Regions from separate parts of the Pseudoalteromonas sp. TAP-3C genome, predicted to be linked through region 2. Evidence: predicted binding sites of a transcription regulator. Region 2 holds the regulator's gene; each other region holds the start of a gene.

Region 1 (7,925 bases), 480 kb from region 2:
CTACCTGTGGTCACATCATTTACATCACCGGGTGAAATATTAGCTGTCCCCGTATTATCAAGGCCATTGGCTGTTCTTATCGGGGATGCTAATGCAATATCTTCGCCTCGACCTGTAGTGAGTGATATGTTGCCCGCAGCACCACTATTAAGCTTTACCTGAAATTGGTCGCCTGCATTACCTGCCCCCGTAACACTTATTTGTAAGCCAAATGATTCACCACTGGTGATTGCTGCCGAGTCAATAATGCCACTGGGTGGAATAATTGCCAAAGAAGGCGTACCTAGAGGCTCGCCTTTATTATCAATTGGCTGAATACTCACTTCGTCAGGGTTACCCGTGTAAGTGATCACAAAATCGCTCGCAGGTAATTCACTTCCCATACCCGCCTCAACGGTGGCCGTTATTGAAGCCGCACCAGTATTTGCTTGATAAGCATAACCATTGACAGAAGGAATAGTAAAAAGGTCTTTGCCTAACTCACCGTTAGCATCCATTCCCAGGCGATTTTGCTGATTAAATGAATCGGCAAGTGCAATCCCCATTTGGCCTATTTGATTTTGTGTTGGTATTAAAATGTCATCTCTAAACGCCAGTAAACCACCAATTTTACCTTTGAGTTTACTTGCGTCTATTTCTACTGGTATAGCTTGGCCACCGTCTATATCAAGGCGAAGTTCTTTAAAATTGGCATCAGGGTCGCCACTAATCGAAAATAAATTAAACGAGCCATTTTGCATAACAACGGCTTCACCTGTGCCCATAAACACTTGTTTTTCACCATTTGGGCCATCGAGTGTTTCAATATCTATCAACTTTGATAAGTCGCGAATTGCCTTATCTCGTTCGTTATAAGCAGAGCTGGCATCAGCTTCATTTTTAGTGCCATCAACACCCGAAATTTGCTGATTAAGTGTATTAATACTTTTTATGAGTGTATTAGCTTCTTCTGAAAAAATTTCTAATTGCTCATTAACCACGGCTTTTTGCTCAGAAACTATGCCTGCCAGTCTGTCCATTTGATCAATTAAATTTTGTGCATCGCTCATTACTAACGAGCGAGCCACTGATGATGAGGGCTGGTTTAGCGCTTCTTGTACATTGTTAAACATTGAGTTAATACTGGTTGATAAACTATTGGACTCTTCAGAAAAAAGTTTATCGACCCGGTTTGCTTCGCTAACAAATTGATCAAAAAAACTTTTATTTGAGGTATCTCGATTTAATTGCTTTTGTGCAAACTCATTTAATAACCGATATGTTTGGCCGCGTCCCACTTGGTTATCAATCATAGTAGTAAATTCAGTGCGCTCACGCACATACCCTTCGGTATTAACATTTGCGATGTTTTTACTTGTCGTTTGCAAAAGCTCAGAGTTTGCTCTGATCCCTGAACCCGCAATGTTTAATAAATTAAACGACATATTACTCTACTCCTTGGCGAATAACGCCTGAGACGATATTCTTTAATTCGTTACTATTAAGCACTCTTTTTATTTTTTCAGCATAATTTGGATCGGTCGCATAACCTGCTTGCTGTAAAGAGTCTAAAAATTTATCTGGCTTTGCGGTGTTGTTTAGTGCTTCTTGATAGCGTGGGTTTTGCGATAAAAAATCGACAAAGTCATTTACACTGTCTTTAATCGAATCATACGCTCTAAAGCTCGCTTGTTTTTTAATCGCAGCGCCTTGTTCAAACTCAAGTGTTAATTTACTGGCTTTTTCGCCATCCCAACGGTTATCGGCTTTAATATTAAATAAATTATTGGAGCTATTACCATCGCCTTTATTAATAATGTGTTTACCCCAACCGGTTTCTAGTGCCGCTTGGGCAACCATAACCGCTGGATTTAAACCAATTTTTTTAGCCGCCGTTTTTGCGTGCTCCCACACTGTACTTACAAACTGCTGCGCATTTTCAAACGCTGCAGGAGATGCGTTTTGCTCGGCTTGCTCAGTTGAAGCAGCTAACGACGCTTTTTTAGTGGCCTTTTGATATTCTTGATGAGGTAAAGCACTCCCCGCACGTTGATCACTAAAAAAATCGGAGGTGGTGCGCAACACAGAACTCGGCATAAAGTTTTTTCCATCAGGCGATAATTGCTGCACAATTAAATCGGCAAGCCCTAAAGAGCCATTTGATGAAAGCTCTGTGGCAAGCTGTTGATCGTGCATGTCTTCAAAAAACTTAACACTACTGGAATTAAACGGGCTTTCTTTATCTTCAAACGCTTCATTGGCTTTACGCATACTTTTAAGCAGCATTTGAGTAAAAATAGCTTCAAATTGTGCCGCCGCTTTTTTTAAAGCCGCTTTAGAAGCATCAGTTGATGCATCACCACTTTTTAGTGCATCCTGACGCAACGTATTAAGGTTGCTTAAATCAAAAAAGTTTTGTTTATCTAGATGATTTGTTTCCATCAGCTTTTTGACACAATAATTAATAATGTATAAAGCTTTGCAAAAATTGAGCCAAGCGAAGTGAAAGGTTCTAGGTTCTAGGTTCTAGGTTCTAGGCAGAAATTCAGCCAAGTACAGTGAAAGACGCGAGGTAAACTCGCTGCTACTTATTGTGTAGGGTTATATTGCTGTGGTAGCAGCGGCTTTATGCCGCGTCTTTTTTAGGTTAACTGTTAAAGACCCTAAATAGGGTCTTATAAAGCTAAATTACGACAAGCTGACCGTTTATGGCGCCGGCTTCTTTGAGTGCTTCTAAAATTGCCATTAAATCACCAGGAGCAGCGCCTACTTCGTTTATGGCTCGCACTAAATCGTCAAGGGTTACACCAGGGTTAAATACAAACGCTTTTGAATTTTCTCTGTCTACATCAATAATGGTTTGGTTGGTAACTACCGTTTCACCCTCTGCCAGCGCATTTGGCTGATCAACATTTTGTTGCTCGGCAATACTCACTGTTAAACTACCGTGCGTAATTGCGGCTGGTTGTAGCCGTACATTTTTGCCAATAACAATCGTGCCTGTACGCGAGTTCACGATAATTTTTGCTGAAGTATCGCCGGGGGTAAACTCTAAATTTTCAAGGGTTGATAAATAAGAAACGCGCTGCGAGGCGTCACGCGGTGCAATAACTCGAACCGATGCCGCATCAAGTGCTTGCGCGCTGTTAGGGCCAATTAAATCGTTAATGGTTTTTTCTAAGCGCTTGGCAGTGGTAAAGTCTGGGCGGTTTAAATTAAAGGTTATGTAATCATTTTGCATAAACGGGCTTTTTACTGCACGTTCAACAGTGGCGCCATTAGGTATACGCCCTACGGTTGGGGTATTAATAACCACGCGACTGCCATCAAGGCCTTCAGCCCCTAAGCCACCTACAATTAGACTGCCTTGGGCAATGGCGTAAACATTGCCATCAACCCCCTTTAAAAATGTTTGTAATAATGTCCCGCCACGTAAGCTGCCTGCGCTACCAATAGATGAAACGGTAATATCAATGGTTTGTCCTGGTTTTCTAAATGCGGGTAATTCTGCATTTACGGCAACCGCGGCAACATTCTTAATTTTTGGTTTTAAACTCGCAGGTAACGTAATGCCAAAACTATTTAGCATGCCTTTAAAGCTTTGCTCAGTAAAGCGACTTTGCTCACCGGTACCAGGTAAACCCACCACCAGGCCATAGCCAACTAACTGGTTCGAGCGTACCCCCTCAACCATAGACACATCTTTAATTCGCTCAGCACTGGCAGTAAACTGCCACCCCAGTAGCACAGTAAAACAAAAAACTTTAAAACCATTCATAGTGAATGTCCTCTAAAAGGGAAATAATGAGCTACTAAAGAAACGCGTTAACCACCCAGCACTTTGTGCTTCTTGGGTTTGACCTTTACCTGAATATTGAATGCGCGCATTAGCAATACGGTTTGACTGTACGGTATTATCGGCATTTACATCTTGTGGGCGCACTAATCCTTCTAAACGAATAAACTCTTCGCCCGTATTCAGCGTTAACCATTTTTCGCCACGAATAACTAAGTTACCATTGGGTAATACCCGCATCACATTCACCGAAATATCACCCACTAAACTATTGGATTGATTTGATTTTGCATCCCCTTTAAATGATGAATCGCTACTAATACCAAATTGTAAGCTGTTACCTTTAAAGTTTACCGGTAAACCACCTAAACCAATAACAGGGTCTAAACTGGCATCCGTTTCTTTGTCGGTTTCTGTTTTAGCCGCTTTTGTTGCTTGGGTCGACTCTTGCAATTTTACCGTGATAATATCGCCTGTACGTAGTGCTTTTTTATCTGCATATAAATCATTGGATGACAAGGTACTAAATAACGAACCCGTTGCCACTATGGGCTCCATATTAGGCTCAGGATACATAGGCGCATAATAAGGGTCGTCTTGGACTACTTCATTATTTTGTGTGGATACACAACCGCTTAACAACAAGCTCCCTACAACAAATAACATAATATTACGCATACAACCCCCACTTACTATAACTGTTGATTGATGTAACTCATCATTTCATCAACGGCTGAAATCACCTTTGAGTTCATCTCATAAACGCGTTGGGTTTCAATTAAATTAACCAATTCTTCGGTTACATTCACATTAGAGGTTTCAAGTGCTCCTTGAACTATCGAGCCTAATCCTTCAACCCCTGGATTACCTTGCACTGGCGCGCCACTTACCGCTGTTTCGGTATATAAATTTTGCCCTATCGGCTCAAGGCCTGACGGATTAATAAAGTCGCTTATTACAATTTGACCAATAACTACGTTTTCAGCTTGGCCTTGAACACGCACTGACACTTCACCGTCTTGAGAGACTGTAATTGACTTTGCATCATCAGGCACTATCATTTCAGGCTGAACCACAAAACCAGCCCCTGAGGTAACAACACGTCCGTCTCCATCGGTAGTAAACTGGCCGTTGCGTGAATAGGCAATATTGCCATCGGGTTGCAGTACCTCAAAAAAGCCAGGCCCTGAGATCATCCAATCCAAAGAATTTTCAGTAGTGAGCATATTACCTTGCGAAAAGTTTTTTTGATTCGCTACCACTTTTGTACCTGCACCAAGCATCAAGCCTGAAGGCATTTCAGTATCTTGCGATGAGCGCCCACCAGGCTGGTTAATATTCTGATAGAGCAAATCCTCAAAAACAGCGCGGCTTTTTTTGTAACCCACCGTACTGGCGTTGGCAAGGTTATTAGAAATAACCGATATATCAGTTTGTTGAGCGTCAAGCCCTGTTTTACTTATCCATAATGCTGGATTCATAATAGTACCCTCACGTTAAAGTTAAACGATGCGCATTAGCTGCTCTTGACGTTCGTCAATTTCTTCAGCTGTTTTCATCAGTTTTACTTGTAATTCAAATTGGCGCTGATGGCTGATCATATCAACCATTTCATGCACAGGATTTACATTAGACATTTCTAGCGAGCCGCTTAACACTTGGACATTGGCAGTCACTTCTGCAACTTCACCTGGTTTTGGCCTAAATAAGCCATCATTGCCTTTTTCTAGCGTGGCATTATTGGCCTCAACCACTTTTAATCGGTCAACTTCTTCTAAAAAGTTAGCCGGTGCACCTTGAGGACGTACTTGAATTGTGCCGTCTTTACTAAATTCAATTTTTTCAATCGGTACAGGTAGAATGATAGGACCACCTTCGCCAATAACTTGACGACCATGACTGGTGATCAGCATGCCTTCGGCGGTGATGTTCAGCGTACCCACTTTTGTATAAGCTTCGTTACCGTTATCATCTTGAACACTCAGCCAAGCATCATCGCCCATTGCAATATCTAAATCGCGCCCAGTCGCTATGATCCCGCCCGCTTGCATGTTAGTGCCTGGGCGCTCTTGCATTGAAAACACACGCGTTGGTAAACCTTCACCAAACGCTTGCATTGAGCGTGCCTGTGCAAAATCAGATTTAAACCCTGTGGTATTGGCATTTGCCAAATTATTGGCTTTTAAACCCAACCCCAACAAGCTTTGCTTAGCGCCAGATGCCGCTATGTACAGCATTTTATCCATAACATCGACTCATTAAGAAATCTATATACAAACAAATGCAATATAAGTGCCAGATTAGATTCTGGCCTAAAATAACAACAAACATCGAGTAGGGTGAGGCTTTTGCCTCATCCCTCTCACAGAACCGTACGTACGGACCTCGTATACGGCTCCTGTATTCTTCTATCCCTTCGGCTTATTTACTAAACGCCGATTGAGCAAGCCATCCTGTACTTACTTTTTCCATTGAATATAAACCTAGCTCTTCAAACCATTGGTTTGGCATTGCTACACTCGATAATGGACTTAGGGAGTTTCGCCATGAGTTCATTTTTATAAACTTAAATGGCGGCTTTTTCCCTAATTGTTTTAGTCGTTTATGCAATCTCGCTGGATTTTTCCACAACCTTAACTGAATGGCCCTTAATCGGCGTCTTAACCACCCCGCAAGCTGAGTTAATGCTCGTTTACAATTGGCTATACTGAAATAATTTACAAAACCACGCACCACTGGGTTTAGTCTTTTTATTATTTCAACTAAGTTCATGCCGCTATTTCGTTTTGTTAATCGTTTAACTTTTTGTTTGAAGCCTTTGAGTTTTGACCCTTGGATCCATGTCCAATTACACCCTATCTCCACTCCCAAAAATTTTACCCCTTCACTGCTATGCGCTATGTGGGTTTTCTTTTGGTTGACTGTTAACTTCAAGTCTTTCTCCAGTATCTGGGTTGCTACAGTGAGTGCATGTTTCGCTGCTTTTTCTGTGCAGCATAAGATCAAAATATCGTCGGCGTACCTCACTATTCTGTGATTTCGCTTTTTCATTTCTTGATCGAACGCATCTAGGTAGATATTCGCCAACAATGGACTGATAACCCCTCCTTGTGGACTCCCTACCTCACTCGCTTCCCAATGATTGCCTATCATTACCCCACTTTTTAAAAACTGATTGAGCAGCTTTAAAATGCTACCGTCTGTCACTTTACGTTTGACGCTGCTAATAATTAAATCGTGATCTAACAGGTCAAAGCACTTCGACAGATCCATATCAACCACCCACTCACGCTGATATTTACGAATAAATACCGTGGCTTTGCTGATGGCATCATGGCAGCTTCGTTTCGGCCTGTACCCATAACTTGATGGGTGAAAGTCGATGTCGAAGATCGGTTGGAGAATGTTCAATAGCGCTTGTTGTACTATGCGATCGCGAACTGTTGGAATGCCCAGCAATCTCACGCCGCCATCGTCTTTCGGTATTTCTATCCGTTTGACCGGCTGCGCGCGATACTGCTTGCTTTGCAGTTCTCGTTGCAGTTGTTTCAAGTTTTCTTCTAAATTCAAGGCGAACGCGGCTATGGACTGCCCATCTATTCCGGCGGCTCCTTTTGCTGCTTTCACTTTTTTGAATCCCTTGTACAGGTTATTAATATCTAATAATTGCCCATACAAGCTGTAGTAAACTGTCATCAATTGCCTTTGCTTGCGGTATGTCTGTCGTTTCACATTGATGTATAGTGGTGTCCTTCATGATGACATTAGGTGTGCTAGCCCAGTGGCAATCTGCCTAAGTGGTCAATCATTACTCCCGTGCTCGGCCTTTAATTCTCAGCGTCCACATTCCTGCTTAGCCGTCATCTCTTGCCTATTTCCGTCGAAATACATGTGAGCCTATACGTCGATATTCCTGATTTTCATACTCTTAAAGAATACTTCCCCCCTTCGCAATCAATTAAAACTTTTGATTTAAATTGACCCTATCAGACACGCTGCTGATAGTCGGCTTGGTTTTGCCCTCCACACCATTACTGGCTTTCATCGGCCTAGCCTTACTCACTACTACGGGTTCATCTGCCACCTCACACCGACGTTAAACCTTGGGTTTCCCCTTGAGTTTAGGCCACTTATTTACACTAAGTTTAGA
Region 2 (7,925 bases):
TGATCAGGTGCAAAACTTTTACCCATCACCGATGGCTAATGCGACCACCATTTATCACACTGAGATGAACTCGTTACGTAATATTAAAAATAATACTGAGCAAGTTGCAGTACCCAAAGGGGCGCGTCAACGTCGTTTGCATAAAGCTATTTTACGTTATCATGATCCTGCAGGTTGGCCCATGATCCGTGAGGCGCTTCGCAGTATGGGCAAAGCCAAACTCATTGGTAAAGGCCCTAATTGTTTAGTGCCAGAAGAAGGCCGAGATGAAAAGCAAACTAAAGGCAGTAAAGGCAATAAGAGTGGTCGTCCTGCGCTTACTCGCCATACGGGGTTTAGCCAGTTTAAAAAGGCAAACACTAAACCTAAGGTGGGTGGTAATCGCCAACGCGCTAAATAACTTGAACTTTGGATTATAACCATCAGGTTAAAAAAATAGTATAAAGTAAAACACCGCGTATTCACGCGGTGTTTTGCTATATAAACGTATATTAAGCCATTAAACTAACAACCATGTGGCGGTGCCTAAAAAGGCAAATATACCCACAATATCAGTCACGGTTGTTAGTACTACACTGCCGGCCAATGCGGGGTCTATGTTCATTTTTTTAAGTAAAATAGGAATACATGCACCAGCGACACCGGCAACCACTAAGTTCATAAACATTGCAAAGGCAAGTACCGCGCCAAGCATTAAATCCCATTGCCATATTGCTATAACACTTGCGATAAGCAAAGACCATAACACGCCATTTAATGCGCCAATGGCGAGCTCTTTGAGCATTAAAAAACGTTGGTTAGTTTGATTAATATGGCCCACAGCCATACCACGTATCACTAGTGTCAGAGATTGACTACCCGCTACCCCGCCCATAGATGGCACAATACCATTGAGCACCGCAAGTATCGGTAAAATAGCCAGTGTGCCTTCAAAAAAGCTAGCTACAAAGGCTGCTGCTAATGCGGTAAGTAAGTTAACTCCTAGCCATACAGAGCGTTTTTTTGAACTTTTTAACACCGGTGCAAAGGTATCTTCTTCATCATCTAAACCGACTAAACCAAGTAGGCTATGCTCTGCATCTTCACGAATAACATCGACGATATCATCAATGGTAATACGCCCTAGTAAAAGTGCATTGTCATCAACAACCGGTGCCGATATCCAGTTATGGCGCTCAAACAATTGTGCTACTTCGCTTTCGTCCATTGAAATGGGAATAGACTCACAGTCTTCATCCATTAAATCCTGAACAATTTTTTCAGGAGGATTAGTTAATAAAGTGCTCAGCGATAGGGCGCCTAAAAAGCAGTTATGTTTATCAACAACGTATAAGTCATCCGTGCCCTCTGGTAGCTCACCGCGTAAGCGAATATAACGCAGTACAACATCCAGAGTTACATCTGGGCGAATAGTAACGGTATCGGTATTCATCAATGCGCCAGCAGAGCGCTCTTGATACGATAAAGCCTGCGTTGCGCGTTCTCTATCTTGAATATCCATAGCGCTAACAACATTTTTGTAAACATTGTCAGGCAAGCTGCGCAGTACTTCCCCTAAATCATCATGGCCCATGTCTTCTGTTGCTGCGGCAATGTGTTCAGGTGCCATTTGCGCAATAATACCCAAACGTACATCTTCAGAAAGCTCTTCAAGCACATCACCTTGTACATCAGGATCGACTAATTGCCAGAGCATGCGTCTAATTTTATGCGGAGATGATTCTAAAAGAAGGGCGGTATCACAAGGTGCCGTTTTTGCTAACATGCGCCTAACTTGAACAAATTGACCACTATTGAGTGACTTAGTCACCTGCTTTAGCTGTTGTAGTGGAATATCTTGTTCTAAAGCTTCAGGCATTGGCGTCCTTAATTAAATGTTATTACACAATGATGGGCATAAGTAATATGCAATTTTTTACTTATTTTACTTTATATTACTAAATTACCTCAACCAGTATTAACGCTTGCTTAGGGTTATTTAACAATGAGTCGTTTTATTCTTGCTCATTAAATTTTTGGTTTATCAGTTCACCTATTGCATTAAGTGCAGGCTCTGCATCAGGGCCTTCACACACCACCTTCACTTCTTTTCCTTGGCTGCTTTCGAGCAACATAAGTGCAAGTACACTGTCACCAGCGGCTTGTTTATCATCTTGAAATAAGGTGATAGTGGCATCAAACTGCACAGAAAGTTGAGCGAGAACAGTTGCAGCTCTAGCATGTAAGCCTAGTTTGTTTTTTATTAAAAATGTATTTTCTAAGTGCATTACTTATTCTCGTTTGAGTGAATTTTATTCTTGTTCTCGGTGGCGAATTTTTACGTTAGGGTGGCTCGTAGCGAAGCTCTCACCGATAGTTTGCGCTAAATAAACAGAGCGATGTTGACCCCCAGTACAGCCTATAGCAATCGTTAAATAGCTGCGATTATTTCGCTCCAAATGAGGCAGCCAAGTTTGCACAAAGGTTTGAATTTGCCAAGTAAACTTTTGCACTATGCTGTGACTGGCTAGGTAGTCTTTTACTGGTTGATCAAGCCCTGTAAGCGGTTTAAGTTCGGGTTCCCAATGTGGGTTTGGTAAAAAACGAGCATCAAATACGTAGTCTGCTTCTTTGGGGATGCCATGTTTAAAGCCAAATGATTCAAAAGTAATAATGAGTTGTTTATCTTTTTTTCCGAGTATTTTTTCACGAATCGATTCAGCAAGCTGATGCACACTTAAATCTGTGGTATCAATGATGTAGTTGGCGTGATTGAGTAATACATCGAGCAATTGTTTTTCTTTTTTTATAGCTAAATCAAGTGGCAATGAATCGATAGATAGAGGATGAAGACGCCTTGTTTCTGAAAACCGTTTTATTAATGTTTTATCGTCACTGTCTAAATAAAAGACCGTGGGTTTAGTGAAACCAGGTAAATATTCAATAATTTCATTAAATTGCTGCTGCTCTTTAGGGAGATTACGCACATCTACACTCACAGCAATTTTATTGTAGCTGTCTGAAACACTACGCACTAATGCTGGCAATAAGTTTAAAGGAATATTGTCTACGCAATAATAACCTAAGTCTTCAACCACGCGCAGCGCAACAGATTTACCAGAACCTGAGCGACCGCTTATAATTATTAACTCCATTTATCACCTTTATTGTTACTACGATTCACTTACAATTATCTGATACAACTCATTATCGGATTTTGCACTGCGTAACTGCTTGCAAAACGCCTTGTTGCTGAGCTTATCAGCAATAGTCGCTAACGTTTTTAAATGCTGTTGATTATCACCGTCTGGCACAATGAGAGCGACAAAAATATCCACAGGTCGGTTATCTATCGCATCAAAGTTAATGGCCGTTTCGTTTACTAAAACCAAGGCTAGTGGCTCTTGTACTCCACTCATACGCCCATGAGGAATTGCAATGCCTTTACCTATCCCTGTACTGCCTAATTTTTCTCTAGCAGTTAATGCATTAAGAATATCTTGTTGTGTTAGATAGGGCAGTTTATTGTGGGCCAATTCACTGATAAATTCTAAAATTCTTTTTTTACTATTAAAAAGGACCGCAGCTTTACTGCAGTCCTGACAGATAAGTGAGCTTAGTTTCATAGTGTTAGTGTCGAGCAAGTTTCTCTTTGTGTTTAATTACTTGACGATCTAGCTTGTCAATCAGCGAGTCTATAGCGGCATACATATCTTGGTGCTCGGTAGAGGCAAAAATTTCAGCACCACTAACATGAACGGTTGCTTCAGCTTTTTGGTTTAGTTTTTCTACATCGAGAATAACATGCACATTGGTTATGTGGTCAGTGTGCCTTTGTAGCTTAGCAAATTTACTGCTTACATAGTCTCTGAGCGAGTCGGTAATATCTACATGACGACCAGTTAAGTTAAGTTGCATAAACATTTCCTCTTTGTTGTACGCCTTAAATCAAGCTTTTGCGTTGATTCGACGGGGGAATAGCGAGAGATTCGCGATATTTTGCAATGGTTCTCCTCGCTACTTTAATTCCTTGCTCAGCCAATATATCTGCAATCTTACTATCACTCAATGGTTTGGCTGAGTTTTCTGCAGCGATTAACTTTTTAATTAATGCGCGTATTGCTGTAGACGAACATTCTCCGCCATTTTCTGTGCTTACATGGCTTGAGAAAAAATATTTAAGTTCAAAAATACCGCGTGGTGTGTGCATATATTTTTGTGTGGTTACTCGCGATATGGTCGACTCATGCATTTCTACCATTTCAGCAACATCATTAAGTACCATAGGCTTCATTGCCTCAGGACCATGCTCAAAAAAAGCCTGTTGTTGTTGAACAATGCAGTTAGTCACTTTAAGTAGCGTGTCGTTTCTACTTTCTAAGCTTTTTATAAACCATTTTGCTTCTTGTAAGTGCGAGCGAATAAACTGGCTATCACCACTTGATTTAACCGTACGCGACATAGCCGCATATTGGCTGTTTACTCTGATCTTAGGCATGCTATCTGGATTTAACTCAACCACCCAACGCCCTTTAATTTTTTTAACCGATACATCAGGGATAACATACTCAGACTCTTCTCTAACAATAGTGTCTGCCGGTCTCGGGTTGAGCGTATGAATTAGCCTCATGATCTCTTTAAGCTCATCTTCTTTGAGCTTTGTTTTTTTCATTAACGTGCGATAATCACGTGCTGCCAATAGATCAATATGACTGGTTAAAATCATTTTTGTTTCATTTAAAAAAGGCGTGTTTTTGTCAAACTGATTTAGCTGAATACACAAACATTCTTGTAAACTACGCGCAGCAATACCTACAGGGTCAAACAGCTGAATGCGTTTTAACACGGCTTCTATTTCATCCAGTTCAACTTCTTCATCGCTGCTTTCTTGATTAAAGCTCTCTAATATTTCTTCACAGCTAAGGGTTAAAATACCTGAATCGTCTACCGCTTCAACAATGGCAATCGCTATAGCCTCATCGGTTGGGCTAAATGGCGTAAGTTGAAGTTGCCACATTAAATATTCGTGCAGTGTTTCTGTCGAGGAGCCTTGATAAATAGATTCGTCTTCAGGCATAGGCCCAGATGAAGCCGCTGGCGCTGCGCTCATATATTCATCCCATGTCACATCCATTGCCATATCATCGCTAATGGTGTCTTTACTCATGGCTTCGCCGCTATCTTGCTCAAACTCGCTCGGTTTATCGTCAGCTGAAGCACTTAGCGTTAAATCATCGTTATCCGCTTTTTGTTCGTTTTTACCTGCCGTATCTTCGCTATAGTCTTGTTCTTCTACTTCAAGCAAAGGGTTGCTGTCGAGCGTCTCTTGTATTTCTTGCTGGAGATCCAATGTACTGAGCTGCAATAAGCGAATGGCTTGTTGCAATTGTGGGGTCATTGTAAGTTGCTGGCCCATGCGCAGCTGTAATGATTGCCTCATTTATCTCTAACAATCCTTATAAATTAGTATAATTAATCTTAGCAGATGCTTAGTGGAATAACACACTATTACAGCCTGAACTGCTCGCCCAAATAAACATCGCGTACTGTTTTATCGTTTAATACGTACTCGGGTGTGCCAGATGCAATTAACTCCCCATGAGAAACTATGTAGGCCTTTTCACAAACATCAAGTGTTTCACGGACGTTGTGGTCAGTGATTAGTACCCCGATCCCCCTATTTTTAAGATGTTCTATAATTTTTTTGATATCTAGTACAGAAATAGGATCGACCCCAGCAAAGGGTTCGTCTAATAAAATAAATTTAGGGTTTGCAGCTAAAGCGCGGGCAATTTCAACGCGTCGACGCTCACCACCCGATAAAGCCATACCTTGGCTTTCGCGAATATGCTGAATACTAAATTCATCGAGTAAATTATTTAAGCTCTCTTCGCGCTGTTGCTTGTTTAGTTCTTTACGTGTTTCTAAAATAGCCATTAAGTTTTGATAAACTGTCAGCTTTCTAAAAATTGATGACTCTTGTGGTAAATAACCAATCCCTAAACGCGCTCGGCTGTGCATTGGTAATAACGTAATGTCTTTGTCATCAATTGATATTTTACCTTTGTCGCTCGGTACAAGGCCGACAATCATATAAAAAGTGGTGGTTTTACCTGCACCATTAGGGCCTAATAAGCCCACAATACTGCCAGCTTCAACCTCTAACCCTACGTTTTTAACCACTTCACGGCCTTTATAGCTTTTTGCTAATAGCTCTGCTTTTAATATGCTCATGGTTGGCCTTTATCACCTACTTTTTTGCTTTCAAGTGGCACTAAAATAGTATGTACACGGTCTGTTGAATCCTCGTCTTTTTCAGCGCTAATCAACTGCTGCTTTATATCGTAAGTGATGCTTTTTGCCGTTATTTTTTGTCCTGCTTGAGCTATGCTGGCATCGCCTATTAAGGTTAAAAAGCGCTGCGATACATCGTAACGAACTTCATTAGCGCTGGCGCTCATGATGTTGCCATTCGCTTGTTTTTCTTCAAAATAGGCAGGGCTGCCCGTGGCAATTAAAAGTTGTTTGTTTTCGCCTAAGTCATCACGTTTATGTACTTCTAAGCGATCAGCGGTGATACGGCGATTGCCATGTATAATTTCAACATTTTTCTCAAAAATGCCAACGTTTTCTTTTAACTGACCTTCTTGCCTGTCTGCACTAATTGAGATTTGATTAGCGGCAGGCTCTGCAGTCGTGTCGGCTGAATTGCTATGAAAAGCAATCAATAGTGAAGGAACAATTAAAATTTTAAGTAGTTTATTGGTCATAATATAGGGTTCGCGTATGGTTAATAAGTTTAATCACTTCGGTTTTTAAATCGGCCTCAAGGCCTTTCCCCGTGATTTTTAAATTAGGTCCTGTAATAACAACGCTCTGCTGTGACTGCATGGTTAGCAGTTTTATATCTACATTGATGCTGTCGGCAGTGATAGAGTCAATCATGGCGTTATCTATTAAATTCTGAGCTTTTACATTGCCTTCTAAAATCAGCAGTTTATCGTCATAGAGGGTGGCTTCATCGGCATTAATACGCCAAGTTTGCCGCTCGTTGTACAAGGTAAATATAGGTTGCTCAAAAAAAGTAAAACCGAGTTGCTGGTATAACTCCATTTTTATCGCTGTCACTTTATGGCTTATTTTACCTTGATTATTATAAGCCGTTTGTTTTAGTTCAATGGCGGTATAATCGGGCTTGGCAATAACTTGTGTTTGCTCATTTGTAATAATATCGACTTGAATAAAGTAAGGATACCAGAGCCAAACCATACAGCTTATGAATAAAACGCTCAGTATAATGCGCGCTACATTCATGAACTGCTTCCTTGGCTGGTAAGCGGTTTGTTGTTTTCAAGCATAAGTAGGTCTGTTAACTCTCTTACTGCACCAAAACCACCCGGCTGCTGAGTGATATAATGTGATAAACGCTTAATAAGTGGGTGGGCGTCGTTAACGGCCACTGCAAACCCAACTTTTTCCATTACTGGCATATCAGGGCCATCATCACCTATGTAGGCAATTTGCTCATCGCTTAGTGCTAATTTTTGTTTTAGTTGTTGATAAGCTATAAGTTTATCTTCTTGGCCTTGGTATATATGTTGTACAGTTAGGCTACTCATACGTTGCTGAACTATTTGTGAATGGCGACCGGTGATCACCGCCACTTCAAACCCACTAGTAATAAGCGCTTTAATGCCAAAGCCATCTTTAGTGTTAAATGCTTTAAGCTCTTCCCCTTGGTTGCCAAGGTAAATACGGCCATCAGAAAACACACCGTCAATATCACAAATTAACAGCTTTACTTTTTTTGCGCGCTTTTTGGCATCATCACTTAACGGTTGATAAAGATCCGCAAACTGCATTTACAGCACTCCCGCTTTTAGTAAATCTTGCATATTTAGTGCGCCAATGGGGTGGTTTTGTTCATTTATGACGATTAAGCCATT
Region 3 (7,925 bases), 470 kb from region 2:
TTCGATTCCAGTAACGCTTGCTTGCCTACTAACGTGGATGCTTGCAGTGCAGAATTTGATGTCATTGACGCTGCTAAAGATTCAAAGCGTGAATTAAGGTTGGATATACCCTCAGCCATAGTAAAGCTGGTCATTTGCGCAATCATTTGGTCGTTATCAGCAGGTTTACTTGGGTCTTGATACGACAATTGCTGTGTTAACAACGAAAAAAAATCTTCTTGGGTTAACGCATCATTCTCTTTTTTAGTTGGCACTTGCTTTTCTTGCCAACGTATAGCATCCATATAGGATGATGAGGTGTTAATATCGTTACTCATGAGCTACCCTCTGTTACCGCTGACCTAGCAGCAGTGTTTTACTTAACATTTGTTTAGCTGCATCAGCAACTTGAACATTTGTTTGATAAGAACGAGAAGCAGAAATCATATTTGCCATCTCTTCAACAACATTCACGTTGGGTTTATAAATATAGCCATTCTCGTCCGCACTTGGGTGATTGGGGTTATATTCAATTTGTAGTGGTTTATTACTCTCAACCACGCCTAACACTTTTACACCAACGGCAGAGCCCTGTGGATTACTTGCCGAAGCAGACGCTTTGGTAAGCTCGGCCGCAAAAACAGGGTGACGCGCTCGGTACGTTTCGTTTTGTGAAGAACTAATCGTATTGGCATTAGAGATATTACTTGCCGTAGTATTTAATCGCACATTTTGTGCGCTCATACCAGAACCTGCAATATCAAACACATTATATAAACTCATAATTAGGCTCCTTGACTACCGAGGGCTTTTTTCAGGCCTTTAAATTTACCATTAAGAAATTGAACACTGGCCTGATACTCCATAGCATTCTGTGTATACAAGTTCCGTTCCACCTGTATATCAACTGAGTTACCATCACCCGTATCCGCTTGATTTGGCGTACGAAATAATTCATTACCACCTACACTTCGGGTGCCACCGGCAATGTGTTTTTCATTAGTTCTTACCATAGTATTGCCGCTTAGTTGGTTTGACTTTGCCGTTTTTAACGCTGAGGCAAAATCGATATCTTTTGCTTTATAGCCGGGCGTATCAGCATTTGCGATATTAGTAGCGAGCATTTCTGCTCTTTGCGAACGGATCAACATCGCATGCGGATGCACACCTAATGCTTTATCAAAACTGATAGCCATAACTACCTCCAAAAAATTGACTTGGTTTTAATAAAGCAATAAATAAGCCAGCAATGAAGATAACATGGATATTAAACAAAAACGGCACATTAAGTGCCGTTTAAGGAAGGAGTCGTAAAGCGGATTTATTTCTTTTGGTAAATAATACCGGGGTTACAGCGCACCATATCAAAATCAGTACTTAAACCCGACATAGACTCTGAAGCACCTAAAAACAAATACCCTTTCGGGTTCAATGCTTGAGAGAATTGCGCAATGATTTTAGCTTTAACTTCTGGTGCAAAATAAATTAAAACATTTCGGCAAAATATAATATCGAATTTACCCATCAAAGAGTACGAATCAAGCAAATTTAAATGCCTAAAACTGACTTGTTTTTTTAATGAGTCAACAACTTGTGCCATCCCATTGCCACTGTCTTTAAAAAACTTTTTACGGCGCTCAGCCGACAGACCACGAGCAAGCGCTAATGCGTCATATTCTGCATTTTTACACATATCGAGCATGGTATTTGATATGTCGGTGCCAATGATTTGAGCCCCCATTTTTAGAACACCTGGGCTACTTGCCTGAAATTCTGCAACCGACATAGCTATTGAGTAAGGCTCTTGTCCTGATGAACTCGCAGCAGACCATATTTTTAGCGGTCTATTTAATGTTTTAAACTCAGGAAATAATTTAGTTTTGAGTAGCTCAAATGGATATTGATCTCTAAACCATAATGTTTCATTGGTTGTCATAGCATCGACAACGGCTGCACGTAATTGTCTTTCGTGCACACCAAGCGTTTTGCTAACCAGCTCTGATAATGAACCTACATTAAATCGCGACATTAACGGAGCCAAACGACTTTTAACCAAATATTGCTTATTCTCACCTAAAACAATACCGCATTGTTGTTCTAAAAATAAGCGAAACTGGTCGTATTCGTTTTGCTGTAAATCTTTATTAGTCAAATCAATAACACCTATGCTTATTAATCACAATGTACCCATTTATTAACGGCTGTAGCAAGTTCATCTGGGTTAAACTTTGCTATAAAATCATCAGCGCCTACTTTTTCAATCATTGCTTGATTGAAAACACCGCTCAATGAAGTATGTAGAATAACATGCAGAGGCGCAAGTTTGGGATCAGCTCTAATCTCTGCTGTGAGCGTATAGCCATCCATTTCTGGCATTTCTACGTCAGAGATAAGTAGCCCAACGCGCTCTGTAATATCGTTAACGCAATCGTGTTCTGCTATTTCTCTTAATCTTATTAAGGCTTCTTTACCATTTTTAGCAAGCTCTGTGGTAACACCTAGTGGCTCTAATGCTCGTTTAACCTGATTTCGTGCAACGGCTGAATCATCTGCTATGAAGACTATTCTTTCACCTAAATCTTTTTGTATAGTACCCTGCGCCGCAACATCATCACTGACAGTGGTGTTAACTGGGCAGATTTCGTTTAATATTTTTTCTACATCAAGTATTTCAACTAACTCGTTTTCAATTTCAGTTACGGCGGTTAAATAAGAATAACGCCCTGCTCCCGATGGCGGAGGCATTATTTTTTCCCAATTCATATTAACAATGCGCTCAACCCCGCCGACTAAAAAACCCTGTACTGTCCGGTTATACTCTGCAATGACAATAAAACCGTCTTCTATGCTTTTTATAGGGCGACCACCTACCGCCAAAGATAGATCAATAACTGAAATTGTTTGCCCGCGGATGTGAGCAACTCCCCGTATGTGGGGATTTGATTTTGGCATGCTGGTTAATGGCGGGCATTGAAGAACTTCTCTGACCTTAAACACATTAATACCAAAGCGCTGACGCCCGTTAAGCTTAAATAATAGTAATTCTAAGCGGTTTTGCCCAACTAGCTGAGTGCGTTGATTTACTGAGTCTAAAATACCAGCCATTTAAATCTCCTAAGAAAACAAATATAAGGAATGATAATTGCTTTCAATTCATAAAGCGTCATAACACAACGGGGGCGTCTATATTCTGACGCTAAATATTTATACCCTGTTTGCAACCATAAGCATAGTCGAAACATTATGAGTTTGTTAAAAAAAATCAGAAGATACAGTGTTTTTTATTTTCTTGCCAGCCTCTGCTTTACTTTGCCATTGAAGGCTCAAGTATTTAGCAAAGAATTGCTTCAAGAAATGGCTGCATCTTATGTTGCTCAAAAAGCAACCACCACAGGTGATAACAATATACAGTTTAGCGCATTACCGCTAGATAACCGTATTTCTGATCGTCAATGCAATTCTAAACCAGCACTCTCAACGCCGAGTGAGCCTCCTTTTAATCGCCAAGTTACCATTCAAATAAAATGTAACGATACAGATACTTGGGCACAATATGTTCATGTTAGGATCACAGAATCGGCACCGGTTGTTGTTGCCTCTACTAATCTAGCACGAGGTGAAGTAATTACTCCATCCCATTTGAGTGTAGACATGCGTCCTGCGCATTTTATTCGAGCGCAATACCTTGATAATCCTAAAGTGCTTATAGGTAGTAGAAGTAAACGTAATATTCGTGAAGGAATGCCTGTACTGTTAAATCAAATTTGCATGGTCTGCAAAGGTGACTCAGTGACAATTAACGCTAATATTAAAGGGTTAAGAGTAAAAACCACGGGGATTGCGTTAGAAGATGGTACTTTAGGCGAACAAGTAAGGGTAGAAAACAAAAAAACAGGTAAAGTTTTAAATGCGCGTGTAGATGGTGTAGAGTCTGTACAGATAAATATTTAATGTAAATTTATGCTAAAGTATCTCTAATCAATGCCGATATAATGGCATACGTTGGGTAACATATAGGTTTTTTATCATGGTCGGTCAAGTAAACAAATCGAATCAACAGCCAAGTGTTTTAACTAACACTCAACAGCAAAAAGTTGATTTAAATAAAGATAATGCTAATACACAGGCGGCACAATCACCTGCAGCAAAAGCTGCTAGCGATTCTGTGAGCTTAACGCCGCAGGCAAAGCAATTAAAATCACTGCAAGAAAAAGCAGAGCAATCTTCAGGTTTTGACAGCAACAAGGTTGCAGAACTTAAAAAAGCGATTACCGAAGGCAAGTATCAAATTGACAGTGAAAAACTTGCTAAAAACTTAGCCGACTTCGAGTTTAATGTTTATGGCTGATCACAATAGTTTAATCTCCATTAAACTAAATGAGCAAATTGAGTGTTTGACAATACTCAGTGACTTACTTGATCAAGAGCTTACTGCTATTGCTTCACGCAGAGGTGACGGTTTAAAAGAAATTGCCCAACAAAAAATGTCTTTTTTAACCAATTTAAGTACGCTTGATAAAGAGCTTGGTAAGTTGATAACCAATAACGATGAGCAAACAGATGAAAACGCTGACTTAATTGAGTTGATCCGCGATAAACTCAAGCAGTGTCAAAAACAAAACGAAGTAAACTCTCACGCAGCACACCAAGCACAGCTAAGTGTGAAACAGTTAAAAGGTATTTTAATTGGCGCTACTTCGTCAATGACCTACGACCAAGCTGGGAGTGTGGTCAGTACCGACAATAAAATAGTACGCAACTTAAAAGCATAAAAATACAGACAATTAATAATAGGTTATCTTTTTAACTTCACGCGGTTTTATTTCACCTATGTATAAGTCGTGTACGCGTTTCATATTAAGTTCAAGCTCTGTAATGTACATATCGTTAACGGCATATGTTTTTATAATTTGCGCGCCTTTAATAATCCCCTGCACTTTGCTTTGTAAGTAATCATCTTTTGCAACTGAACCTGCAATGGTCGTTCCTGCGGTAATTTTTTGCCCATACACTTGCTCTGTTAATTCACGATAAGCTTCAAGCTTTGAAGCTTTAATTGCCATGAGCTGTTTTTGCGTATCACTACTTCCCAACTGCAAACTAATGGGCGCATAACCTACCGCTTTTAATACCGGGTAATTGTTTGGCTCAACATATTTATATTCAACGTGCTTATCAAACACAGAACTACATCCGCTTAACGTTAAGCAGCCTAAGGTGATCATTACTGGTATTACTCGCATCATACTGGGCCTATAAAAACTAATTAATTTCAGTTATGCATGTTTAATGCCAGTGGTCGCACTTTTAAATAGATACTAAACAATAGTGGTACATTACTTGCTGAAGTTGACTAACGCTAACGTTTAATTGGAGTAACAGTATGAAGTCGTTTTTAAAAGCAGTATTGGCAGGATTAAGCACCACTGCTGTTTTAACGTTTTCTTCTTCTATTCAAGCTCAGTGGTATGAGTCAACAGGCCATGCTGTTATTCAAAATAGTGACATTCCAAGCGCAAAAGCGGCAGCAATAAAAGATGCAATAACACAAGCATTAGTTTTTTCTGGCGCCAGAGTCAGTTCGGTACAAACCCTTGTAGACGGCGTATTAACCCAAGATCAGCTAAAAATAAGTAGCCAAGGTGAAATTCAAAAAATAGAACTTGTTAGTGAAAACCGCAGTAATGATGAATTTGCCATTACCCTACGCCTAGATATTTTTGCATCAACCGAGCAGTGCCCACAAAGCAACTTTAATAAGTTTATAGCCGTAACGCAAAGCCAATTAACAAATCGCGAACAGGCCAGAATGGGTCAAATATTTGACATTAACAAAGCCGTGAGCAAAAACATTTATACCGAATTGCAAAAATCAAGAATGAGCGCAATACCCGTTGCCTATTTTAATAAAGCGATAAAAGTCGATACCTACTTTAATCAACAGCATGACTATTCTAACAACCAGTTAGAAGAAATTTCATCGCGCAGCAACGCACAATATGTATTGCTGAGCCAAATAACCAGCTTATCAACCAGCGATAAACTCAACAGCCAGCTTGCATTTTGGCAAGACGATCACTACCAGCGTCATTATCAAATAGAATTTAGCTTATTTGATGGCACAACATATGAGCCTTTATGGCGTAACAGCTATCAAAGCGACACGGTTTGGCCATTTGAAAAGACCGCAATAGTTGATGTTAATAGTAATCAATTTTGGCAATCATCTTATGGGCAAAGCATTAACCAAATAAATCAAACGCTAAGCTACGATTTGCAAACCGCCATGGCGTGTCTACCTACTCAAGGTAAAATATTGCATATGGAAAATAATAAACTAGTGATTAATTTAGGCAAAGCACATGGTTTAGAAAAAGGCCAACAGCTCAGTATTGCGCATCGCAACTATTTAACTGACGCGCAAGGTAATACGATGGCGCATACCATTACTACACTAAACCGTGTTCGCGTTGAGCAGTTATACCAGCACAGCGCCATTGCCGTTAGTATTAATGATCAGCCCTTACCTGGTGTACAAATCAATGATATTGTCGAAATTGCCGAGCTATAACTTCAGTTTAGAGTGATTGCCCTAGCTTCACTTTTAAATTAGCGTGAACACTTAACCAATGTGCTAACTGCTCAACGCCAGATAAATGCGGGTAATGCTTTCTACAGGCAACAACTATGTTACGTTGTTGGTTAGGAAAAATAGGCAAATAATAAATTCCTTCTCGGGGAGTTGCAGCTAATTTAGGCACAAACGTAACGCCATCATCCATAGCCACCAGCGCTAGTAACGTTTCTAAGCTATTACCTTGATATTGATTAGATACATCTACGCCTGCAGAAAAACAAAACTGCTGGGCTTGATCTTTAAAGCAATGCCCATCACTTAACATTAATAAATTGCTATTTTGTAACGCTTGCAGTGCTACTTTTTTATTTTTAGCCAACACGTTATCAGCAGATACCGCCACCAAAAAATCTTCTTTGTACACATTAATAAGGTGATAACTTTTTAGTTCGGGTACGTCTGCTAAAATAGCAAAATCGACCTCGCCATTATCTAACGCAGCTAAAATAGTTGAAGTTTGCATTTCAATAAACGAAAACTGGCTTTGGTTAAATGCCGCTTTCATTGAGGTAAGTAAAGTAGGCAACAAATAAGGGGCTATGGTGGGAATAATGCCAATACTTAGCTTTCCCTGTAACGGGTTGTTTGAGGTAGCAGCAAGCTCTTTTAATATTTGAGTTTGATCTAAAATGAGCGTTATTTGTGTCAACAAACGGTCACCTTTTTTTGTTAAGGTAACATGCTTAGTAGAACGGTCAAATAAGGTCACTCCTAATTCTTGTTCAAGCTTTTTAATTTGTCCGCTTAAAGTAGGCTGGCTGACAAAACAGGCATCGGCCGCTTTACGAAAATGTTTATAGTGGGCAACCGCTTTTACATACTCTAAATCTTATTAAATTCATATTTACACTCAAACTGATAGTTTATACCTATCACTTTAATACAAACAAACGATTGGAACTATATTTAATTGTTCGCCATAATGGCTATCAACAAATCAAGAGGAACTAAAAACATGTTAAACAATATTGAAGGTCAAACAATCCCAAGCGTTACATTTGCAACGCGTCAAAACGACGAGTGGAAATCAGTTACTACTGATGACATTTTTAAAGGTAAAACCGTGGTTGTATTTTCACTCCCAGGTGCATTTACACCCACGTGTTCATCAACTCACCTACCACGCTACAACGAGTTAGCGGGTGTACTTAAGCAAAATGGCGTTGACGACATTGTTTGTGTATCAGTAAACGATACCTTTGTAATGAACGCATGGGCTGAGCACCAAGAAGCACAAAACATTACCCTGTTACCAGATGGTAACGGCGAATTTACTGACGGCATGGGCATGTTAGTTGATAAAAACGAT
Region 4 (7,925 bases), 510 kb from region 2:
GTGAAAGTCGATGTCGAAGATCGGTTGGAGAATGTTCAATAGCGCTTGTTGTACTATGCGATCGCGAACTGTTGGAATGCCCAGCAATCTCACGCCGCCATCGTCTTTCGGTATTTCTATCCGTTTGACCGGCTGCGCGCGATACTGCTTGCTTTGCAGTTCTCGTTGCAGTTGTTTCAAGTTTTCTTCTAAATTCAAGGCGAACGCGGCTATGGACTGCCCATCTATTCCGGCGGCTCCTTTTGCTGTTTTCACTTTTTTGAATCCCTTGTACAGGTTATTAATATCTAATAATTGCCCATACAAGCTGTAGTAAACTGTCATCAATTGCCTTTGCTTGCGGTATGTCTGTCGTTTCACATTGATGTATAGTGGTGTCCTTCATGATGACATTAGGTGTGCTAGCCCAGTGGCAATCTGCCTAAGTGGTCAATCATTACTCCCGTGCTCGGCCTTTAATTCTCAGCGTCCACATTCCTGCTTAGCCGTCATCTCTTGCCTATTTCCGTCGAAATACATGTGAGCCTATACACCGATATTCCTGATTTTCATACACTTAAAGAATACTTCCCCCCTTCGCAATCAATTAAAACTTTTGATTTAAATTGACCCTATCAGACACGCTGCTGATAGTCGGCTTGGTTTTGCCCTCCACACCATTACTGGCTTTCATCGGCCTAGCCTTACTCACTACTACGGGTTCATCTGCCACCTCACACCGACGTTAAACCTTGGGTTTCCCCTTGAGTTTAGGCCACTTATTTACACTAAGTTTAGATGCCAGGCTTCCCCAGTTACTGTGCTGGCTCCCTGTTAACAATCCCACCCTCAAACACAGTATAGGTCTGACTGAGTATCGGGCTTTGCGCTATTTTGCACGCTTACCCACCTACACTGCCGAAACAGGTTCACTTGCGTTGTGTACTGTTAACTTCCTATCGCTTCCTTCAGACCCTGCCGTTGGCCAGCAACGCCCTTACGATTCGGATTATCTTCCCCTCAGTCGGGGTGATTCAGATTTCTTTCAACCTGACGGGTTTGCCAGCTTCGCTGGGCAAACAAAAAAACGCGCTGGCTATCGACGCGCATTTTTGGATTTTGACGTAGAAAAAGTCGCACAAATGAGCAACCAAGATATTGAGATCCAACAAGAGTTTGGCAGCTTTAGTAACTATCAATGGCAGTTTGTTGACGGTAAGCCATTAGTAAGTGATTTAGATAAACTGAGTGACTACCCTGCAATTACCGAGGCATCCACTGCTTTTGCCAAAGACTTAAAAAAGCGCGATTTTAAGTTTTTAGGCCCAACCACAGTGTACGCCCATATGCAGGCCTGTGGTATGGTCAACGATCATAGTAATAATTGTTTTAGGAAGGAAGAAGTTAAAAAGCAAAGCTAGCTGCGGGTTACGAGACGCGGGGTAAGCCCGCTGACAAGTGTAGTGCCGAGCTTGCATTGGACGCGGTGTTTAGTTTTTCTAACCTAACACCTACTACCTAACACCTGCCCTTAACCTTAATCTCTCGATAGGTTATATTTTTTCATCTTTTCAACCAGTGTAGTGCGCCTTACCCCTAGCACCTCAGCGGCACGGGCAACAACATAATCAAAGCGCTCCAATGCTTGGGTTATTAAGCTAATTTCAAGTTCGGCTAAGTACTCTTTAAGCTCAATACCATCATCGGGTAACAGGCCGGGCGCCGCTTGAACAAATTCATTTTCAAGTTCTAATTCGTTCTCATTAAACCCACTGCTAAATATATCGTTAAACGCGTCGCGCTCCATGAGCTCTTCTGGGTATTGTGGCTCATACGCTTCAACTTCAATGTAGCGATATTTGGTGGGTAAATCGGGGATATCTACCACTTTATCTGGGAACATAATTACCATACGCTCAACAAGATTAGCCAGCTCACGAATATTACCCGGCCACGAATGCTCTTTTAAACTATCAATAGCCCGCTCTGTAAATTTAGCCGTGGTGCCGCTTTGCTCATTTACGCGGCGCATCAACTCTTTTAATAATAGCGGAATGTCATCAGCACGCTGAGTAAGCGAGGGGCTTTCAATCGGGAAAACATTTAAACGATAGTACAAGTCTTCTCGAAATGAGCCTTTCTCTATCATATTTTCAAGGTCACGATGGGTTGCAGCAATCACTCGCACATCAGCCTGAATGGCTTTTGTTCCACCAACTCGCTCATAACTTCGCTCTTGCAACACTCGCAGTAACTTAACCTGCATTTGCAGTGGCATATCCCCTATTTCATCTAAAAATAGCGTGCCACCTTGGGCTAGTTCAAACCGCCCTTTACGAGCAGAAATGGCGCCAGTAAATGCGCCTTTTTCATGGCCAAATAATTCACTTTCGAGTAACTCACCCGGAATAGCACCACAGTTTACCGGTACAAATGGCCCTTTATTTCGCTTAGAAAATAAATGTACATTGCGTGCTACTACCTCTTTACCAGTACCCGACTCCCCTAAAATAAGCACATTAGCATCGGTTTTTGCAACCTGAGTAATTAAAAAACGTAAGTCTTTTACCGCTTTAGTTTCACCCACTAAGCCATCAAAAGTGCTTTTCTCTTTATTATGTTTATGCTCATGGGGTAGCATTCGCTGATATTGTTGGCAGTCATGTAATAGCTGTGTTGTTACTTCATGTGAAAATGGCTCGCAAATTAACCCCACTACATTAGCTATGCTTAGTAGCGGTTTAAGCGTTTCGCCAATTAATAAAAAAGGCAATGTAGGGTAGCGTTTAATTAAGCTTTCATGATCTAATGATTGCAACGCGCCTAGCACCACAATACATTCTTTGTTTTGATACTGGCTACATGCCTGTTCAAAATCTGCTTCTGTTTGCATCTGTACCGACTCACCAATAAACGTAAGCGATGCATGTAGCCCAATAGAGCGATTATTATTATTATCTAAAATTAAGATCATTCTTAGCGAGCCATTTATTTCACTAATTTATTTTATGTATCAAATTGTAAGCCAGTTAAACTTGGATGCAAGTAATAGCGGCGATTTTTTGACATTAACGCCAAAAAACAGACACCCACGCTACAAAATAAATACTTTATCATTAAAAATTCATGTATTTATCTAACAAGCCTACTCAGTTATACTGATTAATAAGATTATATCTGTTCATTTTATGATGTGTAATGCAGCGTAAAGAAAACCGATAAAAAGTGCTATTATTGCTTAAAGGTGTGACTGTTTTTGCCGATAAGTAATAGTCAAACTTATGTTGGAACTAAACTTGCTTAAGTTTAAAACATGTAATTAAAATTTGAGGAATTACCCATGGCCCATGCATCAATTAATAAATACCGTCAGATAACAGTCAGCAGCGTAAAAGAAATGACGCCTTACGAACAGGTTAAACTGGTGTTTGTGAATATTGTTGGCAAGCTCTCAGCTGCAAAAGGATTTATTGAACGAAAAGAGTTAGAAAAAAAAGGCACGGCTATTTCTGATTGTATTGTTTTACTTGGTGCGCTTCAGCAAGTACTTAATTTTGAAAACGACAACGAAATTTCTGCTAATCTTGACTCACTCTACGACTATTGCCAGCGCTGCTTACTTAATGCAAACCTTGAAAACGATATCAATAAAATTGATGAAGTAATCATTTTAATCAAAGAAATTAAGTCAGGCTGGGAAGCCATTCCGTTTGATCAAAGAGAAACGCAGTTATAATGGTTTTAAAACAAGTCACTAGCCCACAAGTTGCTGATAGTAAGACGCGCGAATATTGTAATGAGCTGGTAAGTTTAATTGCTGATACTCAGGATTGGGATATTGAGCAAGCGCTTACTATTCACAATCAGTTAGACAGCTACATGAGTGAATCTTTAAAGCATAACCCAGGTTTTTACTCTGAATCTGAGCTTGCGTTTTTAATTAACCTGACAAAGCAGCTATCTGCTAAAATAGAAGCTCAAAAGCAACTATTAGCAGTTAAAATAGTTGGTAATCAAAAAAATAAAAAAGCTGTTAATAAGTATAAATCTAACTCCTAAAAAGATTTTAAAATATTAGGCTGGTTATCTGTGGAGAAAAACACATGTTTAATGGAAAGGTTGTTTTAATAACGGGTGGAACCGGGTCGTTTGGTAAAAAGTACGTCAAAACTTTATTGGAACGATATAAACCAAAAAAGATTATTATTTTCTCTCGTGATGAGCTAAAACAATTCGAAATGCAACAAGATTTCGATCAGCCTTGTATGCGCTATTTTATTGGCGATGTTCGCGATAAAGATCGCTTACGCCGTGCGATGCGGGGAGTTGACTATGTAATTCATGCAGCTGCCCTAAAACAAGTACCTGCCGCAGAATACAACCCAATGGAGTGTATTAAAACCAACATTAATGGTGCGGAAAATGTTATAAATGCTGCGCTTGATAATGACGTTGAAAAAGTAATTGCACTTTCCACTGACAAAGCCGCAAACCCAATTAATTTATATGGTGCGACTAAATTAGCTTCTGACAAACTATTTGTAGCAGCAAATAACATTGCAGGTGGACATAAAACGACATTTTCTGTTGTACGTTATGGCAATGTAGTTTGTTCTCGTGGGTCAGTCGTGCCAATTTTTCAAAAATTTATAAATGAAGGCCGTGATCACATCCCTATTACTCACGACGAGATGACTCGTTTTTGGATAAGTCTTCAGCAAGGTGTAGATTTTGTTTTAACTAACTTTGAACGCATGCTTGGTGGTGAAATTTTTGTACCTAAAATACCATCAATTCGTATTGCTGATTTAGCGAAAGCAATGGCACCTGAGTTACCCATAAAAATTATAGGCATTCGCCCCGGCGAAAAGTTACATGAAGTGATGTGCCCTGCCGATCTTTGCTTTGAAACTTATGAATATAATGACCACTACGTCATTGCCCCAGGCATTAAATTTAGTAGTCGTAGTAACGACTTTACGGTTAATGCACTTAATGAAAAAGGTAAAAAAGTTCAACAAGGTTTTGAGTACAACTCTTTAAATAACCCACATTACATGACGATTAAAGAAATTGAAGCTTTTAATGTAGAAGCCATGATTTAGAAGTAAAAACCTTATGATCCCATACGGCAAACAAGTTATCTCCGAGCAAGACATCGCTGCAGTCGTTGATGTATTAAAATCAAACTGGTTAACACAAGGCCCTAAAGTGCCAGAGTTTGAACACGCTATTGCAGATTACTGTCGCGCGTTGTATGCGTGTGCAACCAATAGTGCAACATCAGCACTGCATATTGCTTGCTTAGCGCTGGGGGTTGGTGAGGGTGACACTGTTTGGACTTCACCTATCTCATTCGTCGCCTCGGCAAATTGTGCTTTATATTGTGGCGCTCAAATTGACTTTGTTGATATTGATTTAGCAACGGGCAATATGTCTACTATTGAGCTTGAAAAAAAATTGATTGTTGCCAAAAAGAACAATCGCTTACCTAAAGTTGTTATTCCAGTGCATCTTGCAGGCCAATCTTGTGATATGAAGGCTATACACAAACTAGCAATTGAGTATGGGTTTAAAATTATTGAAGATGCCTCTCACGCTATTGGCGCAAAATATAAAGGAAAGTCAGTTGGTTGCTGTGATTATTCTGACATCACGGTATTTAGTTTTCATCCAGTTAAAATTATCACCTCTGCTGAGGGCGGCATGGCGGTAACAAATTGCGATGTGCTTGATAATAAAATGAAACGCTTACGCAGTCATGGTATTACATCCAACGTAGATGAAATGAGTGAACCAAGTCACGGTCCTTGGTACTACCAGCAAGTTGAACTAGGTTTTAACTATAGAATGACTGAACTACAAGCCGCGTTAGGATTAAGCCAACTCACGAGACTTGATGAGTTCGTTGCCAAGCGTAACAATATAGCAAAACGCTACACTAATGAATTTAAAGAGTTACCGCTTGCACATCTTACACAATCCCCTAGCAGCTATTCTAGTTATCATTTATATATTATAAAATTAACGGGTAATGCAACTGAGCACCACAAATCCCTTATCTGTAATTTAAGAGAGCATGGTATTACGAGTCACTTACATTATATTCCCATTCATATTCAACCATATTATAAACAGCTAGGTTTTCAAGAAAATGATTTCCCAAATGCAATTGCCTATTATAATTGTGCGCTTACCATACCACTGCATCCTGAGTTAACAAGTGCAGAGCAAAGTCACATAATAAACACAATTACTGAACAACTATGAAAATCGCTTTAGGGACTGCCCAGTTTGGCTTAAATTATGGCATTAGTAACACCTGCGGACAGGTAAAAGCTGATGAGATTAAACAAATACTTAATATGGCACTAAAAGCTGGGATCACAGTGGTTGATACAGCATCAGCGTACGGAAACAGTGAGAAGAATATTGGTAACTCAGGTTTAAGCCAAGCTCTATCTATTATCACAAAAGTCTCATCTAAAAATGTTTATGAACAGGTAATAAACAGTTTAAAAAATCTAAACTGTGAAACACTAGACGCAGTATTATTTCATAATTGTGATTTGCTTTTAGGCGAAGCAGGTGAAGATTATTTTTCGCAGCTAGAACAATTAAAAGCTCAAGGAATCGTTAAGCGAATAGGTATTTCTGTTTACACCCCTGAAGAATTTGAAATACTAAGCGATAAGTTTAATTTTGATCTAGTTCAAGCACCTGTTAACTGGTTAGATCAACGCTTTATACAACCAAAAATCATCAATAGGCTACTAGAAAAAAATATAAAACTTCATGCTCGTTCAATATTTTTGCAAGGGCTGCTCTTAGAACCACATATTCAAAAAAGCGCCTATTTTTCCCAATTTAGTAATGCGTTTTCTCGTTACAATCGTATTATTAACGAATTGAACTGCAGCCGACTCACCTTTGCATTAGCAATCATTGCTCAAAAAGCGCCACATATTGAAAGTGCAATTATTGGCTGCTGCTCACAAGAGCAGCTAACACAATTAATAGATAGTTACGGTATTGCAAAAGAACTTACACTTCCCTCTGATGACGTATTAACTTCTTTAGCTTCAACTGAATTAGCATTGATCAATCCATCGCGATGGATTGGTTAATTAAGCGCTAGGATTAATAAACATGATAAATGCATTTATGCAAACAAGAACCGGGTCAACACGCTTGCCTAATAAAGTGTTGAAAGATCTTTTTGGTCTACCTATGTTCATCCAGCAAGCTAAGCGAGTTCAACAGGCCAAATTAATAGATGAACTTGTTATTATAACGAGTACCGATAAAAGCGATGACATTATCGAAGAGTTATGTAAAAAAAATCATCTATTATGCTTTAGAGGCAGTTTGAGCAATGTACTCAGCCGATACTTTAATGCAGAACTCAATTATCCTTGTGATGCTATTGTTAGAATTACCGCTGACTGCCCTGTGATTGATCCTGGACTGATAGATGATGTCATAAGTACGCATTTAAAAAACAACAACGATTATACTTCAAATTGTTTAATTGCTTCATACCCTGATGGTCTTGATGTTGAAATAATGAGTAAAAAAGCGTTACACGATGCGTATAAATTTGCAAAAAAACCGTCTGAATTAGAGCATGTTACCCCTTACATTACCAGCAACCCTAATACATACAAATTGCAAAATATAAAAAGTAAGCAAGACTTATCTAATTACAGATGGACGGTTGATGAACCAGAAGATTTTGCATTAATATCATTAATATATGAGCACCTATATAAAAAAAAGCCTAATTTCACTTACCACGATATATTGGCACTTTATACTCATAAACCTGAGCTAAGCTTAATAAATGCCCAAATTTTTCGAAATGAGGGAATGGTTAAATCATTACAAAAAGATAAAGAAGAAGGCTATGAATAATTACGCTAAATCAGGCCAATGGCTTCAAAGGG

Evidence for each region. The regulator sigma-54, encoded in region 2, starts transcription at its own class of promoters, with help from an activator protein. The targets are predictions, from matches to a motif close to GTTGGCACGNNNNTNGNNT.
Region 1: the regulator sigma-54 is predicted to act here: its motif matches at 6,057-6,075, upstream of AC6H44_RS03560 (flagellar basal body rod protein FlgF).
Region 3: the regulator sigma-54 is predicted to act here: its motif matches at 1,209-1,227, upstream of flgB (flagellar basal body rod protein FlgB).
Region 4: the regulator sigma-54 is predicted to act here: its motif matches at 3,263-3,281, upstream of fliS (flagellar export chaperone FliS).

Annotation. Positions count from the first base shown of each region.
Region 1 is NZ_CM187618.1:768,160-776,084, reverse strand. It holds gene flgK (flagellar hook-associated protein FlgK) at 1-1,424, opposite strand, end outside; gene flgJ (flagellar assembly peptidoglycan hydrolase FlgJ) at 1,426-2,421, opposite strand; gene AC6H44_RS03575 (flagellar basal body P-ring protein FlgI) at 2,663-3,757, opposite strand; gene flgH (flagellar basal body L-ring protein FlgH) at 3,770-4,453, opposite strand; gene flgG (flagellar basal-body rod protein FlgG) at 4,468-5,256, opposite strand; gene AC6H44_RS03560 (flagellar basal body rod protein FlgF) at 5,278-6,021, opposite strand; gene ltrA (group II intron reverse transcriptase/maturase) at 6,197-7,471, opposite strand.
Region 2 is NZ_CM187618.1:283,244-291,168, forward strand. It holds gene AC6H44_RS01290 (YgiQ family radical SAM protein) at 1-400, shown strand, start outside; gene mgtE (magnesium transporter) at 500-1,858, opposite strand; gene AC6H44_RS01300 (HPr family phosphocarrier protein) at 1,995-2,267, opposite strand; gene rapZ (RNase adapter RapZ) at 2,292-3,134, opposite strand; gene ptsN (PTS IIA-like nitrogen regulatory protein PtsN) at 3,153-3,605, opposite strand; gene hpf (ribosome hibernation promoting factor) at 3,610-3,897, opposite strand; gene AC6H44_RS01320 (RNA polymerase factor sigma-54) at 3,923-5,419, opposite strand; gene lptB (LPS export ABC transporter ATP-binding protein) at 5,488-6,213, opposite strand; gene lptA (lipopolysaccharide transport periplasmic protein LptA) at 6,210-6,749, opposite strand; gene lptC (LPS export ABC transporter periplasmic protein LptC) at 6,739-7,293, opposite strand; gene kdsC (3-deoxy-manno-octulosonate-8-phosphatase KdsC) at 7,290-7,841, opposite strand; gene AC6H44_RS01345 (KpsF/GutQ family sugar-phosphate isomerase) at 7,842-7,925, opposite strand, start outside.
Region 3 is NZ_CM187618.1:758,162-766,086, reverse strand. It holds gene AC6H44_RS03545 (flagellar hook assembly protein FlgD) at 1-317, opposite strand, end outside; gene flgC (flagellar basal body rod protein FlgC) at 331-762, opposite strand; gene flgB (flagellar basal body rod protein FlgB) at 765-1,175, opposite strand; gene AC6H44_RS03530 (CheR family methyltransferase) at 1,301-2,131, opposite strand; gene AC6H44_RS03525 (chemotaxis protein CheV) at 2,152-3,084, opposite strand; gene flgA (flagellar basal body P-ring formation chaperone FlgA) at 3,223-3,930, shown strand; gene flgM (flagellar biosynthesis anti-sigma factor FlgM) at 4,007-4,327, shown strand; gene flgN (flagellar export chaperone FlgN) at 4,320-4,751, shown strand; gene AC6H44_RS03505 (LPP20 family lipoprotein) at 4,764-5,222, opposite strand; gene AC6H44_RS03500 (flagellar assembly protein T N-terminal domain-containing protein) at 5,363-6,550, shown strand; partial or broken gene AC6H44_RS03495 (LysR substrate-binding domain-containing protein) at 6,558-7,445, opposite strand; gene AC6H44_RS03490 (glutathione peroxidase) at 7,572-7,925, shown strand, end outside.
Region 4 is NZ_CM187618.1:791,381-799,305, reverse strand. It holds gene ltrA (group II intron reverse transcriptase/maturase) at 1-324, opposite strand, end outside; gene AC6H44_RS03695 (DNA-3-methyladenine glycosylase I) at 864-1,400, shown strand; gene AC6H44_RS03690 (sigma-54 dependent transcriptional regulator) at 1,517-2,953, opposite strand; gene fliS (flagellar export chaperone FliS) at 3,320-3,715, shown strand; gene AC6H44_RS03680 (hypothetical protein) at 3,715-4,038, shown strand; gene pseB (UDP-N-acetylglucosamine 4,6-dehydratase (inverting)) at 4,083-5,084, shown strand; gene pseC (UDP-4-amino-4,6-dideoxy-N-acetyl-beta-L-altrosamine transaminase) at 5,098-6,249, shown strand; gene AC6H44_RS03665 (aldo/keto reductase) at 6,246-7,106, shown strand; gene AC6H44_RS03660 (cytidylyltransferase domain-containing protein) at 7,129-7,893, shown strand; gene AC6H44_RS03655 (aminotransferase class III-fold pyridoxal phosphate-dependent enzyme) at 7,886-7,925, shown strand, end outside.